One region of the Pseudomonas benzopyrenica genome, then DNA from elsewhere that is predicted to be linked to it. Evidence: riboswitches for the same ligand, from Rfam matches in the RefSeq annotation. Region 1 holds a riboswitch; each other region holds the start of a gene.
The links. Region 1 has a riboswitch for cobalamin ahead of cobW (cobalamin biosynthesis protein CobW). Riboswitches for the same ligand answer to the same signal wherever they lie in the genome.

Region 2: it holds a riboswitch for cobalamin, as region 1 does, so the genes downstream of both, cobO (cob(I)yrinic acid a,c-diamide adenosyltransferase) here and cobW (cobalamin biosynthesis protein CobW) in region 1, are expected to answer to the same signal.
Region 3: it holds a riboswitch for cobalamin, as region 1 does, so the genes downstream of both, V6W80_RS21070 (ABC transporter substrate-binding protein) here and cobW (cobalamin biosynthesis protein CobW) in region 1, are expected to answer to the same signal.

Annotation. Positions count from the first base shown of each region.
Region 1 is NZ_CP145723.1:2,546,605-2,551,359, reverse strand. Features, by position in the region: gene V6W80_RS12100 (cobalamin biosynthesis protein) at 1-49, opposite strand, end outside; gene V6W80_RS12095 (CbtA family protein) at 49-726, opposite strand; gene V6W80_RS12090 (CbtB domain-containing protein) at 739-930, opposite strand; cobalamin riboswitch at 1,017-1,354, opposite strand; cobalamin riboswitch at 1,413-1,644, shown strand; gene cobW (cobalamin biosynthesis protein CobW) at 1,747-2,799, shown strand; gene cobN (cobaltochelatase subunit CobN) at 2,806-4,755, shown strand, end outside.
Region 2 is NZ_CP145723.1:1,562,354-1,567,108, forward strand. Features, by position in the region: gene V6W80_RS07160 (2-hydroxyacid dehydrogenase) at 1-172, shown strand, start outside; gene V6W80_RS07165 (mandelate racemase/muconate lactonizing enzyme family protein) at 183-1,382, shown strand; gene V6W80_RS07170 (four-helix bundle copper-binding protein) at 1,388-1,717, opposite strand; cobalamin riboswitch at 1,813-2,009, shown strand; gene cobO (cob(I)yrinic acid a,c-diamide adenosyltransferase) at 2,107-2,733, shown strand; gene V6W80_RS07180 (cobyrinate a,c-diamide synthase) at 2,727-4,025, shown strand; gene bluB (5,6-dimethylbenzimidazole synthase) at 4,022-4,672, shown strand; gene cbiB (adenosylcobinamide-phosphate synthase CbiB) at 4,669-4,755, shown strand, end outside.
Region 3 is NZ_CP145723.1:4,450,991-4,455,745, forward strand. Features, by position in the region: gene V6W80_RS21060 (ABC transporter ATP-binding protein) at 1-489, opposite strand, end outside; gene V6W80_RS21065 (FecCD family ABC transporter permease) at 486-1,520, opposite strand; gene V6W80_RS21070 (ABC transporter substrate-binding protein) at 1,517-2,533, opposite strand; cobalamin riboswitch at 2,565-2,711, opposite strand; gene cobJ (precorrin-3B C(17)-methyltransferase) at 2,718-4,388, opposite strand; gene V6W80_RS21080 (precorrin-2 C(20)-methyltransferase) at 4,376-4,755, opposite strand, start outside.

The DNA of each region.
Region 1 (4,755 bases):
CCTCCACCGAACAATCCCGACGGCAACCTAGGCCCAGGACCAGCGCCATCAGCCTTGCGGCTCCTGACGGCGGAACAGCCAGCTGCACGCCAGGCCTAGCAATAGCCAGAAAGGCAGGTTGCTCACCAGCACGGCGATCTGGAAGTGCCGTTGCAGTTCTTGTGGTGCCAGGCTCTCATGCGCGACCGGCTGGGGCGCTCCCAGCAAGTGGGGAATGACCAGCAGGCCCAGAGCGGCGATCTTGAAGCCTGGGTGGCGGGCGAACGCCAGCAGGGCGAGGGCGGCCGCGGTAGCGCCCGAGGTGCCTATCCACCAAGCCTGGCGCAGGGTGAGGTCCGCCGCGGCCGTGCCTGGTAGCTCCGGTGGCAGGCCCAGGCTCGGCGCGAGGCAGAAGGTGGCGTAGCCGGCCAGCCCCCACAGCAGGCCCTGGTAGGTCCGGTTCGGCGCGCGCAGGTTGAACAGGCCGGCGAGCACCAGGCCGAAACCCACGGCCACCACCAGGTTACCGCCGAAGGTCGACAGGGTGCGCGGCCAGCCATCTGCCGGGGCCCAGGCTTCTTCCTCGCCGTGATCCTGGTGCTCGGCCATGGCCGGGGCTTCGGTCTGGACCTCGTAGGTTTCCGCCTGGAGGATGAGCGGCGTCATCCAGACGCTTTGCAAGATGCTCAGCAACAGAGCGGCGAGCAGCCCGGCCACGCCGGCACTGAAGGCGATACGCTGAAACATGACGTACTCCTCTTAGTGGCAGGGGAAGCCTTCGCTGTGGCGGGTATCGTGGGCACCGTTGTGCAGCGCTTCGACATGGGAGAAACCGGCCAGGAACACCAGGCCCAGGCCGAGCAGGCAGGCGAGCAGCGTAGCGGTCAGGCGTTGGGCGCGGGTATGGGTATGAGGCTGGGGCAGGGCGGTCGTCGAGCGGGTAGCGGTCATGGCAAGGCCTCGGAGTCGAAGCGGCAGGGACGCGCCGAGGCAGCGAACCGCAGGCGGCCGCCGTCCAGCACGACCGCCCACCGCGGGTTGCTTGAAAGCGACAGGCCGGTCTCCGGACTCACGAGGGTCTCAAGGTGCGGTCTTGGCTGCGCGTCGGCCTGGCAGCGTTGAAGCCCTTCGCGGAGTGCTCATTTACTCTCGGTAAATTGCGCTTCCTTGAAGGGTTCCGCTTTGCCAGGTGCTAGCTCGCGCAAGACCGCATTCCCGTACGACTACCAGGATCGCCTTCCCCAAGCTTGCCAGCCGGGTGGCATCGTGATCCTGCGCTCGTCTACCGTTGCGGGGGCAGTGCCGGACTTGGACCGGCTTCCCGTTTCACCGCGACCCCTGGCGGAGTCGCGACACCTGAAGCAGGGGCGAGCAGACCACGCGGGTCGTCCGACGGTCAAGCCTGTTCGATTGACACCCCGGCGGGGCACTCGTAGCCTGTCGGGCTTCGAGGTGCTCTTGTCCGCAAGAGCTTGAAAGGGAACGCGGTGCGACACCGCGGCTGCCCCCGCAACTGTAAGCGGCATCTTCAGCCTCTCCACAGAGCCTGTTCATAATTGACGCTAGCTCGCGAAATGATGAACAAGCTTTAAGGCCACTGCTCACGCGGGAAGGCTGGAGTAGGGCGCCGTGAGCCAGGAGACCTGCCTCGCTAGCTTTCCATACGCAACCGGGCGGGGTGATCCGGGCTGCCACCAGGGCCTTGCCGCTGCGCGAGCGCCTGGCATGCCTGCCCGTCTTTTTTCGCTTTCTTTCTAAGGGCAGCCCATGAAAACCCTGGCCAAGACTCCCGTCACCATCGTCACCGGCTTCCTCGGTTCCGGCAAGACCACCCTGCTGCGGCACATGCTCGACCATGCCGAAGGCCGCCGCATCGCGGTGATCGTCAACGAATTCGGCGAGCTGGGCATCGATGGCGAGATCCTCCGCCAGTGCAGCATCGGCTGTACCGAAGAAGAGGCCCAGGGCCGCGTCTTCGAATTGGCCAATGGCTGCCTGTGCTGCACCGTGCAGGAAGAATTCTTTCCGGTGATGAAGGAGCTGGTGGCGCGTCGCGGCGACATCGACCACATCCTCATCGAGACCAGCGGCCTGGCGCTGCCCAAGCCTCTGGTGCAGGCCTTCCAGTGGCCGGAGATCCGCAACGCCTGCACCGTGGACGCGGTGATCACCGTGGTCGACAGTCCCGCGGTGGCGGCCGGCACCTTCGCCGCCCATCCCGAGCAGGTGGATGCCCAGCGCCGCCAGGACCCCAACCTGGACCATGAATCGCCGCTGCACGAGTTGTTCGAAGATCAACTGGCCAGTGCCGACCTGGTGATCCTCAACAAGACCGATGGCCTGGACGCCGAGGCCCTGGCCCGGGTCCGCGCCGAGGTGAGCAAAGAGTTGCCGTCCGCGGTCAAGGTGGTGGAAGCCAGTCGTGGCGTGCTGCCCCTGTCGGTGCTGCTGGGCTTGCAAGCCGAATCCGAGGCCCATATCGACAGCCGTCCGACCCACCATGACCTCGAAGGTCATGAAGACCATGACCACGATGAATTCGACTCCTTTGGCGTAGACCTGCCTGAGGTGGCGGAAGCGACCCTGCTGGCGGCGCTGACCGAGGTGGTCAAGAGCCATGGCGTGCTGCGGGTGAAGGGCTTCGCGGCCATTGCCGGCAAGCCGCTGCGACTGCTGGTGCAGGGGGTCGGTACCCGCTTCGACAAGCATTTCGACCGTGCCTGGAAGACCGGCGAGACCCGCAGCACCCAGTTGGTGCTGATCGGCCAGGAGCTGGACCAGGCGGCGATCACCGCCCAGTTGCGCGCCGCGGTCGCCTGACGCCAGATGCATCTGCTGCGTACCCAGCCGGGCGGCTTCGTCCCGGACGACGGCATCGCCCATCTGGCGCAGACGCCGGGTGAGATCGTCGTGCTCTGCAGTGGCGATTCGCATCTGGCCCTGCTGGCCGAGGCGACTCGTACCCTGGATGCCGGCTATCCCAGCCTGCGCCTGGCCAATCCCATGCAGCTGCAGAACCACGCCTCGGTGGACCTCTACGTCGAGGAGGTGCTGAGCCAGGCGCGAGTGGTGTTCATCTCCCTGCATGGCGGCCAGGGCTACTGGCGCTATGGCATGGAACGCCTCGCCGAGCTGGCCGCGCGGGGGCTGACCCTGATCGCAGTGCCCGGCTGCGATCGCCCTGACCCTGAGCTGATGGCTCTGGGCACCGTGGCACCGGACCTGGCCGAACGGCTGTGGCGCTACCTCCGTCAAGGCGGCCTGGGCAATGCCCGGGATTTCCTGCACTGCCTGGCCGCCGAATGCCTGGATGCCCGATACCTTTACGAGCCACCGAGGGAGTTGCCGCGGGTGGCGGTCTATCAGCCTGAAGGCCTGGGGCTGGCCGGCTGGCGCCAACGCTGGCGACAGGACTGGCCCACGGCGGCGCTGCTGTTCTACCGCACCCATCTGCAGTCGGCCAATACCGCCTTCATCGACGCTTTCTGCGCGCAACTCGAGGCCCAGGGGCTGAATCCGCTGCCCATCGCCGTGGCCAGCCTCAAGGAGGCGGCCTGCCTGACGGAAGTCGAGCGGCTGCTGGACGAGACCGACACCGCGCTGATTCTCAATACCACCGGCTTCGCCCAGTCCAGTCCGGAGCGGCCGAATCTCACGCCGTTCCGCCGACCGGTGCCGGTACTCCAGGCCATCTGCGCCCAGGACAATCGCGAACGCTGGCAGGAGAACCCCCAGGGTCTGGGGGCCCGCGACCTGGCCATGCACATCGCCCTGCCGGAGCTGGACGGGCGCATCATCACCCGGCCGATCAGTTTCAAGGGCCTGGCCTGGCGCTGCGAGCGCAGCCAGAGCGACGTGGTCAACTACCAGGCCGATAGCGAGCGCATGGCCTTCGTCGCGCGGCTGGCGCGCAGCTGGATCGAACTGGCGCGGCGTCCCGCAGCGGACAAGCGCATCGCCCTGATCCTGGCCAACTATCCGACCCGCGACGGCCGCATCGGCAATGGCGTCGGCCTGGATACCCCGGCAGCGGCGCTCAAGGTGCTGCAGGCGCTGCAGACGGCCGGCTATCCGGTGGCCAATCTGCCTGAAAGCGGTACCGCCCTGATCGAGCGGCTGCTCGGTGGGGTGACCAACGACAGCGCCCTGCGCGATCTGCGCCCGGCCCTGCAGAGTCTGGCGCTGCAGGACTACCAGTCGCTATTCGCCCAGTTGCCCCTCAGCCTGCAGCAAGCGGTGACCGAGCGCTGGGGCGGGCCCGAGGCCGATCCCATGCATCGGCGCGGTCGGCTCATGGTAGCCGGGGTGCGCTTTGGCCTGACCTTCGTCGGTATCCAGCCGGCGCGCGGCTATGACGTCGATCCGGCGGCGGTCTACCACGACCCCTCGCTGGTGCCGCCCCATGGCTACCTGGCCTTCTATTTCTGGCTGCGCGAGGCCTATGGCGCCCAGGCGGTGGTGCATCTGGGCAAGCACGGCAATCTGGAGTGGCTGCCGGGCAAGGGCGTCGGGCTGTCGGCGGAGTGTTGGCCGGACGCCATCCTCGGACCGCTGCCCAACGTCTATCCCTTCATCGTCAACGACCCGGGCGAGGGTGCCCAGGCCAAGCGGCGCACCCAGGCGGTGATCATCGACCATTTGATGCCGCCGCTGACCCGCGCCGAAAGCTACGGGCCGCTGCGCGACCTGGAGCGCCTGGCCGACGAATACTATGACGCCAGCCTGCTGGACCTGCGACGCGCCACCGAATTGCGCGGCGAGATCCTGCAGCTGGTG
Region 2 (4,755 bases), 980 kb from region 1:
CGTGGCACCCGCACGGCATCGCTTCGAAGAACTGCCCAATGCCGTCTGCACGCCGCATGTCTCGGGTTGGACCCATGGGCTGTTCGCGCGCCGCTATGCCTTCATCGCCGCCAACATCGAACGCCTGCGGCGAGGCGAAACGCTGCTCAACCAGGTCCACGGACCGCGCTAGAGGAGGCGCCATGCGCATCACTCGTATCGAAACCACCAGGCTCACGCAATTGCCCAATCTGCTCTGGGTGGAGATCCACACCGACAGCGGCCTGATTGGCCTGGGTGAGACCTTTCGTGGCGCCGAAGCGGTGGAGGCGCAGATCCACTCGCTTTGCGCGCCGCTGCTGCTGGGTCGCGATCCCCTACAGATCGAAGCCCACAGCCGGGCGCTGCTGCGTGGCTATCTGGGCTTCAACGGCAGCGGCGTGGAAACCCGAGCGGCTTCGGCGCTGGACATCGCTCTCTGGGACCTGTTCGGCCAGGCTATGGGCGTGCCCATCCATCAGCTGCTGGGTGGCCAGGTCCACGAGCGGATGCGCGCCTATAACACCTGCGCCAGTCCCAACTTCAATACCGGTGGTGAGCAGCGCCGGTTGATCGCCAAGGGCGAGGCCCGCGTGGCCGGGCGCTACGACGATCAGGTGGCGGCGGTGGAAAACCCCGGTGAACTGGCCCAGAGTCTGGTGGACGAAGGGTTTGCCGCCATGAAGATCTGGCCCTTCGATGCCTTCGCCCTGGCCAGTGGCGGTCAGTATCTGTCCAGCACCGATTTGCGCCAGGGTCTGGAGCCCTTCGCGCGCATCCGGGAGGCGGTCGGCGATGGCATCGAGGTGATGTGCGAATTCCATTCCTTGTGGAATCCAACCTGCGCCCTGCAGATCGCCCGAGCACTCAAGGAGTACAACATCTTCTGGGCGGAAGATCCGATCAAGATGGATCACGTTCAGGGGTTGGCGGATTTCCGGCGGCTGGCGGGCATTCCGGTCTGCGGCAGCGAGACCCTGGCGATGCGCGGTGCCTTCCGCGATCTGCTGGCGGCCGATGCGCTGGACTATGTGATGGTGGATCTGTCCTGGTGCGGAGGGCTGAGCGAGGCGCGCAAGATCGCCACCTTGGCCGAGGCCTATCAGAAGCCCATCGCCCCGCACGACTGCACCGGACCGGTGGTGCTGATGGCCTCGCTGCATCTGGGGTTGGCCTCAGCCAATGCCATCTTTCAGGAAGTGGTGCGAGCCTATCTGGCGGGCTTCTATCGTGAGCTGGTCACCGAGCTGCCGGTACTGGAGCAGGGCTGGCTGCTACCGCCAACCGCACCGGGCCTGGGCACCGCCCTGCATCCGGCGCTGCGTCAGCGGCCGGACCGGATCGGGCGGGTATCAGCGCGGTAAGGGGTTCAGGCGGCCATGGCCGCGCAGGCATCGGCGCAGGCTTCACAGGCCCGAGCGCAGGCCTGGCAGTGATCGGCCTTGTGCTTGCCACATTCGGCGGCGCAGGCACGGCAGGTGGCCAGGCACAGGGCGCAGGCTTCGGCGACGCGATCGCTGTCGCGCTGCATGAAGGTGGCGGCCAGGCGACAGGCGTCGGCGCAATCGCGATCCAGGCGGACGCAGTCGCGCATCATGTCCAGATTGGCTTCGCCCAGGCAGGCGCTGGCGCAGGTTTCGCAGGCGGCGGCGCAGTCGAGGCAGGCCTTGATGCAGGCGGCGAGGGTGGCATCGTTCATCCGGTAGCTCCTGGCGGTGGGTGCTTAGGGTGGACCCGTCCGCTCGACGCCGAGTTCGGGCGGTGCCATCGATTGACGCTCTCCCGGCTAGTCCGTACCCTGCGCCCTTGCACGTGGTGCCCCGCCTGGAGCGGGGTGAAACAGGGAAGCCGGTCGAGCCGGCGCTGCCCCCGCAACGGTAGTTGAGCAGTAGCTGCGCGATGCCCACTGGCCCTGGCCGGGAAGGGGCGCGGCGGATGCCACCAGGCATCGGCTCACCAGCCCGGAGACCGGCCACGCTTGCGCTCATCTCGGCGATGCGGAGGGCTTCGCGCGGCGTCGCCATCTGCCTTGCGCGGGTGGCGTCTCTGCCCGTTTCTCCGCCGCGCCCGCACCTGGAGAACCGCCCCATGACCGACACCCCCGATTCGACCAGCCCCGAGCGCGACGAACGCCACCGCGCGCGCATGGTGCGCAAGAAGGCGGTGATCGACGCCCGTATCGCCGACGCCCAGGACGAGCGTGGCCTGCTGCTGGTGCATACCGGCATCGGCAAGGGCAAGAGCAGCTCCGCCTTCGGCATGGCGGCGCGCGCCCTCGGCCATGGCATGCAGGTGGGCGTGGTGCAGTTCATCAAGGGCCGTCGCGACACCGGCGAGCAACTCTTCTTCAAGCGCTTCCCCGACGAGGTGCGTTACCACGTCATGGGCGAGGGCTTCACCTGGGACACCCAGGACCGCGCCCGCGACCTGCAGTCGGCTGCCGCCGCCTGGGCGGTGGCGGTGGAGCTCCTGCGCGATCCAGCCATCGGCCTGGTACTGCTGGATGAACTCAACATCGCCTTCAAGCACGGCTATCTGGACGTCGATCAGGTGCTGGCCGATCTGGCTGGACGTCCGGCGCACCAGCACGTGGTGGTGACCGGCCGCGGCGCCCCGCCGGCGCTGATCGAGGCCGCCGACACCGTGACCGACATGAGTCTGGTCAAGCATGCCTTCCAGTCCGGCGTGCGCGCTCAGCAGGGCATCGAATGGTAAGGGATACGCGACACTGCCCGGCGCTGCTGATCGCCGCTCCGGCCTCCGGGCAGGGCAAGACCAGCGTCACCGCCGCCCTGGCCCGGCTGCATGCCCGCCAGGGGCGACGGGTGCGGGTGTTCAAGTGCGGTCCGGACTTTCTCGATCCGATGATCCTGGCCCGCGCCAGCGGCGCGCCGGTCTACCAGCTCGATCTGTGGATGATCGGCGAGGCCGAGAGCCGGCGCCTGCTGTGGGAAGCGGCGGCGGAGGCGGACCTCATCCTCATCGAAGGCGTCATGGGGCTGTTCGACGGGCAGCCGTCGGCGGCGGACCTGGCCGAGCGCTTCGGCGTACCGGTGCTGGGAGTGATCGACGCCGCGGGCCTGGCGCAGACCTTTGGTGCCCTGGCCTATGGCCTGGCCCACTATCGGCCGAGCCTGCCCTTCGCCGGGGTGCTGGCCAATCGCAGTGGCAGTCCGCGGCAGACCCAGTTGATCCGCGGCAGCCTGCCGGCGGGCATGACCTTCTTCGGTAGCCTGCCGCGCGATGCCGGCATCGAGTTGCCCAGTCGTCACCTGGGGCTGATCCAGGCTGACGAGGTTACCGACTTGGATCGCCGTCTGGACATGGCGGCCGACGCCCTGGGTGCCAGTTCCGACATCGAATTGCCGCCGCCGGTGGCCTTCGCCGAGCCGGAACCGGCCGTGGTCGAGCCGCTGCTGGCGGGGGTGCGCATCGGCGTGGCCCGCGATGCGGCCCTGGCCTTCATCTACCAGGCCAATCTGGATCTGCTGCGCAGCCTCGGTGCCGAACTCCAGTTCTTCTCCGTGCTCGCCGACCCGGCGCTGCCGGAGGTGGACAGCCTCTATCTGCCCGGCGGCTATCCCGAGCTGCACCTGCAGACGTTGTCCAACAATCTGGGCATGCGCGCGGCCATCCGCGCCCATCACGCCGCCGGCAAGCCGATCCTCGCCGAGTGCGGCGGCATGCTCTATCTGCTCGACGAACTCACCGACAAGGCCGGCGAATCCGCCAGCCTGCTCGGGCTGCTGCCCGGCAGCGCGCGAATGCAGGCGCGCCTGACGGCGCTGGCGCTGCAATCGGTGGAATTCGAGCAGGGCACCTTGCGCGGCCACACCTATCACCACTCCGCCCTGGAGTCGCCCGAGGCGCCCTGGGCGCGCGGGTTGTGTCCCAATGGCAAGGCGGTCGCCGAGGCGGTCTACCGCGACGGTCGCCTCACCGCCAGCTATATTCACTTCTACATGCCGTCGGCACCCGCCGCGGCCGCCGCGATGCTCAAGCCGTGACCACGACCCCCTATACCCCCGCCGAACAAGCCGCCGTCTACCGAGCCATCGCCGAGCGCCGCGACATGCGCCATTTCTGCGGTGGCGAGGTACCTCCCGAACAACTGGCCCGGCTGCTGGGTGCTGCGCACCAGGCCCCCAGTGTCGGGTTGATGCAACCCTGGCGCTTCCTGCGCATCAGCGATCCAGCCCTGCGCCAGCGCCTGCACGAGCTGGTGGAGGAAGAACGTTGCGCCACCGCCGAAGCGCTCGGCGAGCGCAGCGACGACTTCATGAAGCTCAAGGTACAGGGCATTCTCGATTGCGCCGAGGTGCTGGTGGCGGCCCTCATGGACGGCCGCGACGCCCATGTCTTCGGTCGCCGCACCTTGCCGGAAATGGACCTCGCCTCGCTGTCCTGCGCCATCCAGAATCTCTGGCTGGCGGCGCGCTGCGAAGGCCTCGGTATGGGCTGGGTGTCGCTGTTCGAACCGGAAGCCGTGCGCAGGCTGCTGGAGATGCCGGAAGGCGCGCAGCCGGCGGCCATCCTCTGCCTGGGACCGGTGGAAGCCTTCTATCCGCGCCCGATGCTGGAAGAGGAGGGCTGGCGCCAGGGGCGGCCGCTGGAGGAGCTGGTCTTCGAGAATCGCTGGGGCCAGAAGCCATGATGCTGGCCTTCGCGGTCGTCGGCGGCATGCTGCTTGACCTACTGTTCGGCGAACCCCGCCGTGCCCATCCTCTGGTGCTGTTC
Region 3 (4,755 bases), 1.9 Mb from region 1:
GTCCAGCAGCAGTTCGCTGGGCTCCTGGGCCAGGGCGCGGGCGATCTGGGCGCGCTGGCGCTCGCCGCCGGAGAGGCTGTGCCAGCGCCGTGCCGCCTTGTCGACCAGACCGACCTGGGCCAGGGCGCGCTGGCAGACCTCGGCGTCGCGCGCGCTCCAGGCATCGAGCAGGCCACGATGGGGCGTGCGCCCCAGGCGCACCACCTCGGCCACCGAGAGATCGGCCTCGGTACCGGCCTGCTGCTCCACCAGGGCGACCCGGCGCGCCAGGTCGCGGCGGCGCAGCTCGGCCAGCGGCGTCGCGTCGAGACTGACCCCACCCTCCTCCGGCCGGCGCAGCCCGGCCAGCAGCCGCAGCAGGCTGGACTTGCCCGAGCCATTGGGGCCGAGCAGTCCGAGCACCCCGCCGGGCGGCACCGCGAGGGTCACCCCGGCGAGGATCGGCTGGCCACCGGCGCTCCAGGCCACGTCCCGCGCGGCGAGGCTCATCGGACCTCCCGCGCGCGGTAGAGGATGAAGGCGAAGGCCGGCGCGCCGACCAGGGCGGTGACCACGCCGATGGGCAGGGTCTGCTTGGCCACCAGGGTGCGGGCGACGATGTCGGCCAGCACCATGAACAGCGCGCCGATCAGCGCGCAGGTGGGCAGCAGCCGGCCATGCCCGGGGCCGACCAGGAAGCGCGCCACATGGGGGATCACCAGGCCGACGAAGCCCACCGCGCCCACCAGGCTGACCAGGCAGGCGGTGATCAGGCCGGTGACCGCCAGCAGCAGCAGGCGCAGCGGCCCCACCGCCACGCCCAGGCTGGCGGCGGCGTCCTCGCCAAAGGCAAAGGCGTCCAGCGCCCGGGCGCAGGCCAGGCACACCAGCAGACCAGCGAGCACCACCCCGGCGGCTAGCCAGACGTCCGGCCAGCGCACCCCGGCCAGGCTGCCGAGCAGCCAGAACATCACGCTGCGCGCCTGCTCGGCGTTGGCCGCGGTGGCGACGATGTAGGCGGTCAGGGCATTGAACAGCTGGGAGGCGGCCACCCCGGCGAGGATGATGCGGGTGCTGCCGCCACTGCCCAGAAAGGGCAGCACCACGGCGAAGGCCAGCACGGCGCCGAGAAAGGCGCCGAGCGAGACCCCGAGCACCCCGCCGCCGACGCCCAACAGCATCACCAGCACCGCACCGGTGGAGGCGCCGGCCGACAGCCCCAGCACATAGGGTTCAGCCAGGGCGTTGCGCAGCAACGCCTGGAGGATGGCGCCGGAGACCGCCAGGCCCGCACCGCAGCAGGCGGCGACCAGGGCGCGACTAAGGCGGTATTCCCAGACGATGCCCTGGACGATGCGCTCCACCGGATAGGGCCCCAGGCCCAGGCCGTTGGCGATGGCCTGCAGACTGGTCAGCGGGGCGATGGGCATCTCGCCGAAGGAGGCCGCCAGCACCACGCTCGCCGCCAGCGCCAGCACGGCGGTCAGGCCCAGCAGCCAGCGCCAGGGCCGGGCCCCCTCGGCTGCCAGGGGCAGGCTCATGGTTGCGGCTTGGCCAGATCGGCGGCCAGGGTCTCGACGCTGTCCACCACCCGCAGCGAGGGATTGAGGGTCGGGGCGTCCACCACCAGCAGGTGGTTCTCGCGCACCGCGCGCAATTCGCGGGTCAGGGGATCGCTGCGCAGGAAGGCCAGCTTCTTGTCGACGTCATCGGCGGGATAGAGACGGCGGTCCATGCGCGCCACCACGATATAGTCAGGGTCCAGACTGGCGATGCGTTCCCAGCTCACCGCCGGCCATTCCTCAGCGCTGTCGACCACGTTGCGCAGGCCCAGGGCGCGGGCGATCCAGGCCGGTGCGCCGAGGTTGCCGGCCACCCAGGGATCGCCTTCCAGGCGCGGGCTGGAGAACCAGAACAGCACCGAACGCCCCTGGACCCCGGCAGCCTTGGCCTGCTCCCCAGCGGCGGCGATGCGGCGGTCCAGCTCGGCGACCAACTGCTTGCCGGCCGGCTGCACATCGAGAATGGCCGCCAGCTCCTGGGCCTCGCGGGTCACCAGCTGCATGTCGAAGGGCGCGCTGCGGCTGCCGTCGCTGTTGGAATCGGCGGTCACTGCCTTGCCTTCGCAATCGCTGGGCGCCACATAGGCGGCGATGCCCAGCTTAGCGAAGCGCGGGAAGTCCGCCACCTCGCCGCCCGGGCCGACGTGATAGGTGTACTGCGCCGCCACCAGGTCCGGCCGGGTGCCGACCACGGCTTCGAAGCTGGGGGCGTTGTCGGCCAGGCGCGGAATGCCCTTGCCCTCCTCCTGCAGGTCCTTCGGCAGGCCGCCGAACCAGACCCCGGTACCCACCAGGCGCGCGCCCACGCCCAGGCGCAAGAGCAACTCGGTACTGGCCTGACCCAGACTGACCAGCCGTTGGGGCGCACGCTCGAAGACCAGGTCGCGACCGCAGTTGTGGATGGTCAGCGGATAGGTCGTGGCAGCCTGGGCGCTAAGGGCGGAAACAGATAGCAGGCCGGCGGCGAGCAGCGGTGAAAGACGGCGAAGCATGGACTCTCCTTGGGATGACGCGTCCCTTGTGGATGATGGGTATCCCCTGGCGAGGTCTGGCTCGCTTCTTACGAAGCTCACAGTGGCGCGACCGCGCCGGACTCTCACCGGCTTCCCGCCAGGGAACAGGAAGGTCGCCGAGGGTGGGCCAGCGGCGACCAGGATTCAAGCATTAAATGTTACTTTATAACAATTCCGGATCATACCAGCGCGGCGTATAGACCCACTCGCCGCCATCGGCCCGCGGAAAGCGCCGGGTATGGCTGGAGCCGAGGATCACCAGGGTGCGCGAATCCACCATGTCGCTGCGCAGGGCGCCGAGGCTGGTGTATTCGAGACCGCCACCCGGACGGCCGACATCGCGACCGAGGATCACCGGGGTGTTCGCCGGACGGCAGCTGCGCAAGACGTCCAGCGCCCGCTCCAACTGGTGCGGGCGGGCCTTGGAGATGGGGTTGTAGAAGGCCATGGCCAGGTCCGCTGCTGCGGCCTGGCGCAGGCGCTGCTCGATCACCGCCCAGGGCTTGAGGTTGTCGGACAAAGAGATCAGGCAGAAGTCGTGGCCCAGGGGCGCCCCGGCCAGGGCGGCGCTGGCCATGGCCGCGGTGATGCCCGGCAGGATCTCCAGCTCGACCGCCGCCCAGCGCGGATCATCGGCGCCTTCCAGTACCTCCAGCACCGCGGCGGCCATGGCGAAGACCCCCGGATCGCCGGACGACACCATGACCACCTGACGACCGCTGGCAGCCAGCTCGAAGGCATGGCGGGCACGCTGCAATTCTTCACGGTTGTCGCTGGCATGGGCCAGCTGGTCCGGACGCAAGGGGCCGGCCATCTGCACGTAGGTCGCGTAGCCGAGCACGTCCTGGGCCTCGTCCAGAGCGCGGCGCACTACGGGTGCCATGAGCTCGGCCGCACCCGGGCCGAGGCCCACCACGCTGAGGCGTCCGCGGTGCTGGCCGAGGTCCTCGGCGTCCAGGGGCCGGTCATGCAGGTGCAGGGCGATGCCCCGCTCCTGGGCCCGTTCCACCGTCGTCAGGGCGAAGTCCGGCGTGTTGGCGTCGACGAATCTCAACGGCACATCCAGTGCCTGGCTCAGCTCGGCCAGGCCGGGCACGGCCATGTCTTCCGCCCGCGCCAGCAGCACTGCCACGGCACATGGCGCATAGCCGGTGCTGGCAAGCAGTTCGGTGACGGCGGCAGCGGTGGCATCGGCGCGTACCGCCACCAGCACGGCGCGGGGATGGATCAGCAGGGTATGGTCGTCGGCGCTGGTCATGGGCGAGACCAGGATGCGCTGCCGCGCCTCGGGATCGCGAGCCAGGGGTACCTCATCCAGCCAGGGCGCCTCGCCCTCGATGCGTACCGGGGCGCCGGCCAGCAGATCGGCCACCCGATGCTTGGCCACGTCGACGTCGGCCAGGGCATAGCCGGCCGGTGGATCGAGCAGGCAGGTGCCGAATCTCAGTTCGCCACTGGTGGTGATGGCCGGGGCCACGTCCAGCAAGGTACCCAGCTGGCGAGCCAGACGGTTGGCACCGGCCAGACCGCCCAACAGCGGCACCACGGCGCTGCCGTCTTCGGCCACCGCCAGCACCGGCGGCTCGGCGGTCTTGTCATCCAGCAAGGACGCCAGGGTGCGGATGACGATACCGGCGGCGCAGAGCACCACCAAGGGCCGCTGCTGGCGATAGAGGTCACGCAGGTGGTCGCCGAAGGCGTTGTAGCTGACATCGCCCTCGACCCGCCCGGCCAAGCCATGCACCAGGCTGCCCGGCAGGCCGTCCTGCAGGCGGCGGGCGGTGGCCAGGGCGCCGGGGCCGAGGATGACGATGGCCGGGCTCAACCCTTCCATTTCACCCCCGGTACCACCACCAACGAGAAATACGGCGAGGCCATGGGCTCGACCTCGTCCAGCGCCACGATGCGCTGGTTGTCCATGGTGGCGCGCTCGATATAGCGGGCACGCTCGTCCAGGCCGAGCTCGCGCAAGACCTGGCGCACCTTCTCGAAATTGCGCCCGAGCTTCATCACCACGGCGGCGTCGGCGCTGGCGAGGCGCGCCTTGAGTTCCTCGGCGGAGAGCACCCCGGAAAGCACCGTGAGAGTCTGGTTGCGATAGACCAGCGGCAGACCGAGCATGGCCACACCGCCGAGCATGGAGCAGACCCCCGGCACCACCTGGGCCTCGTAGCGCTCGGCCAGGCGGTCGTGCAGGTACA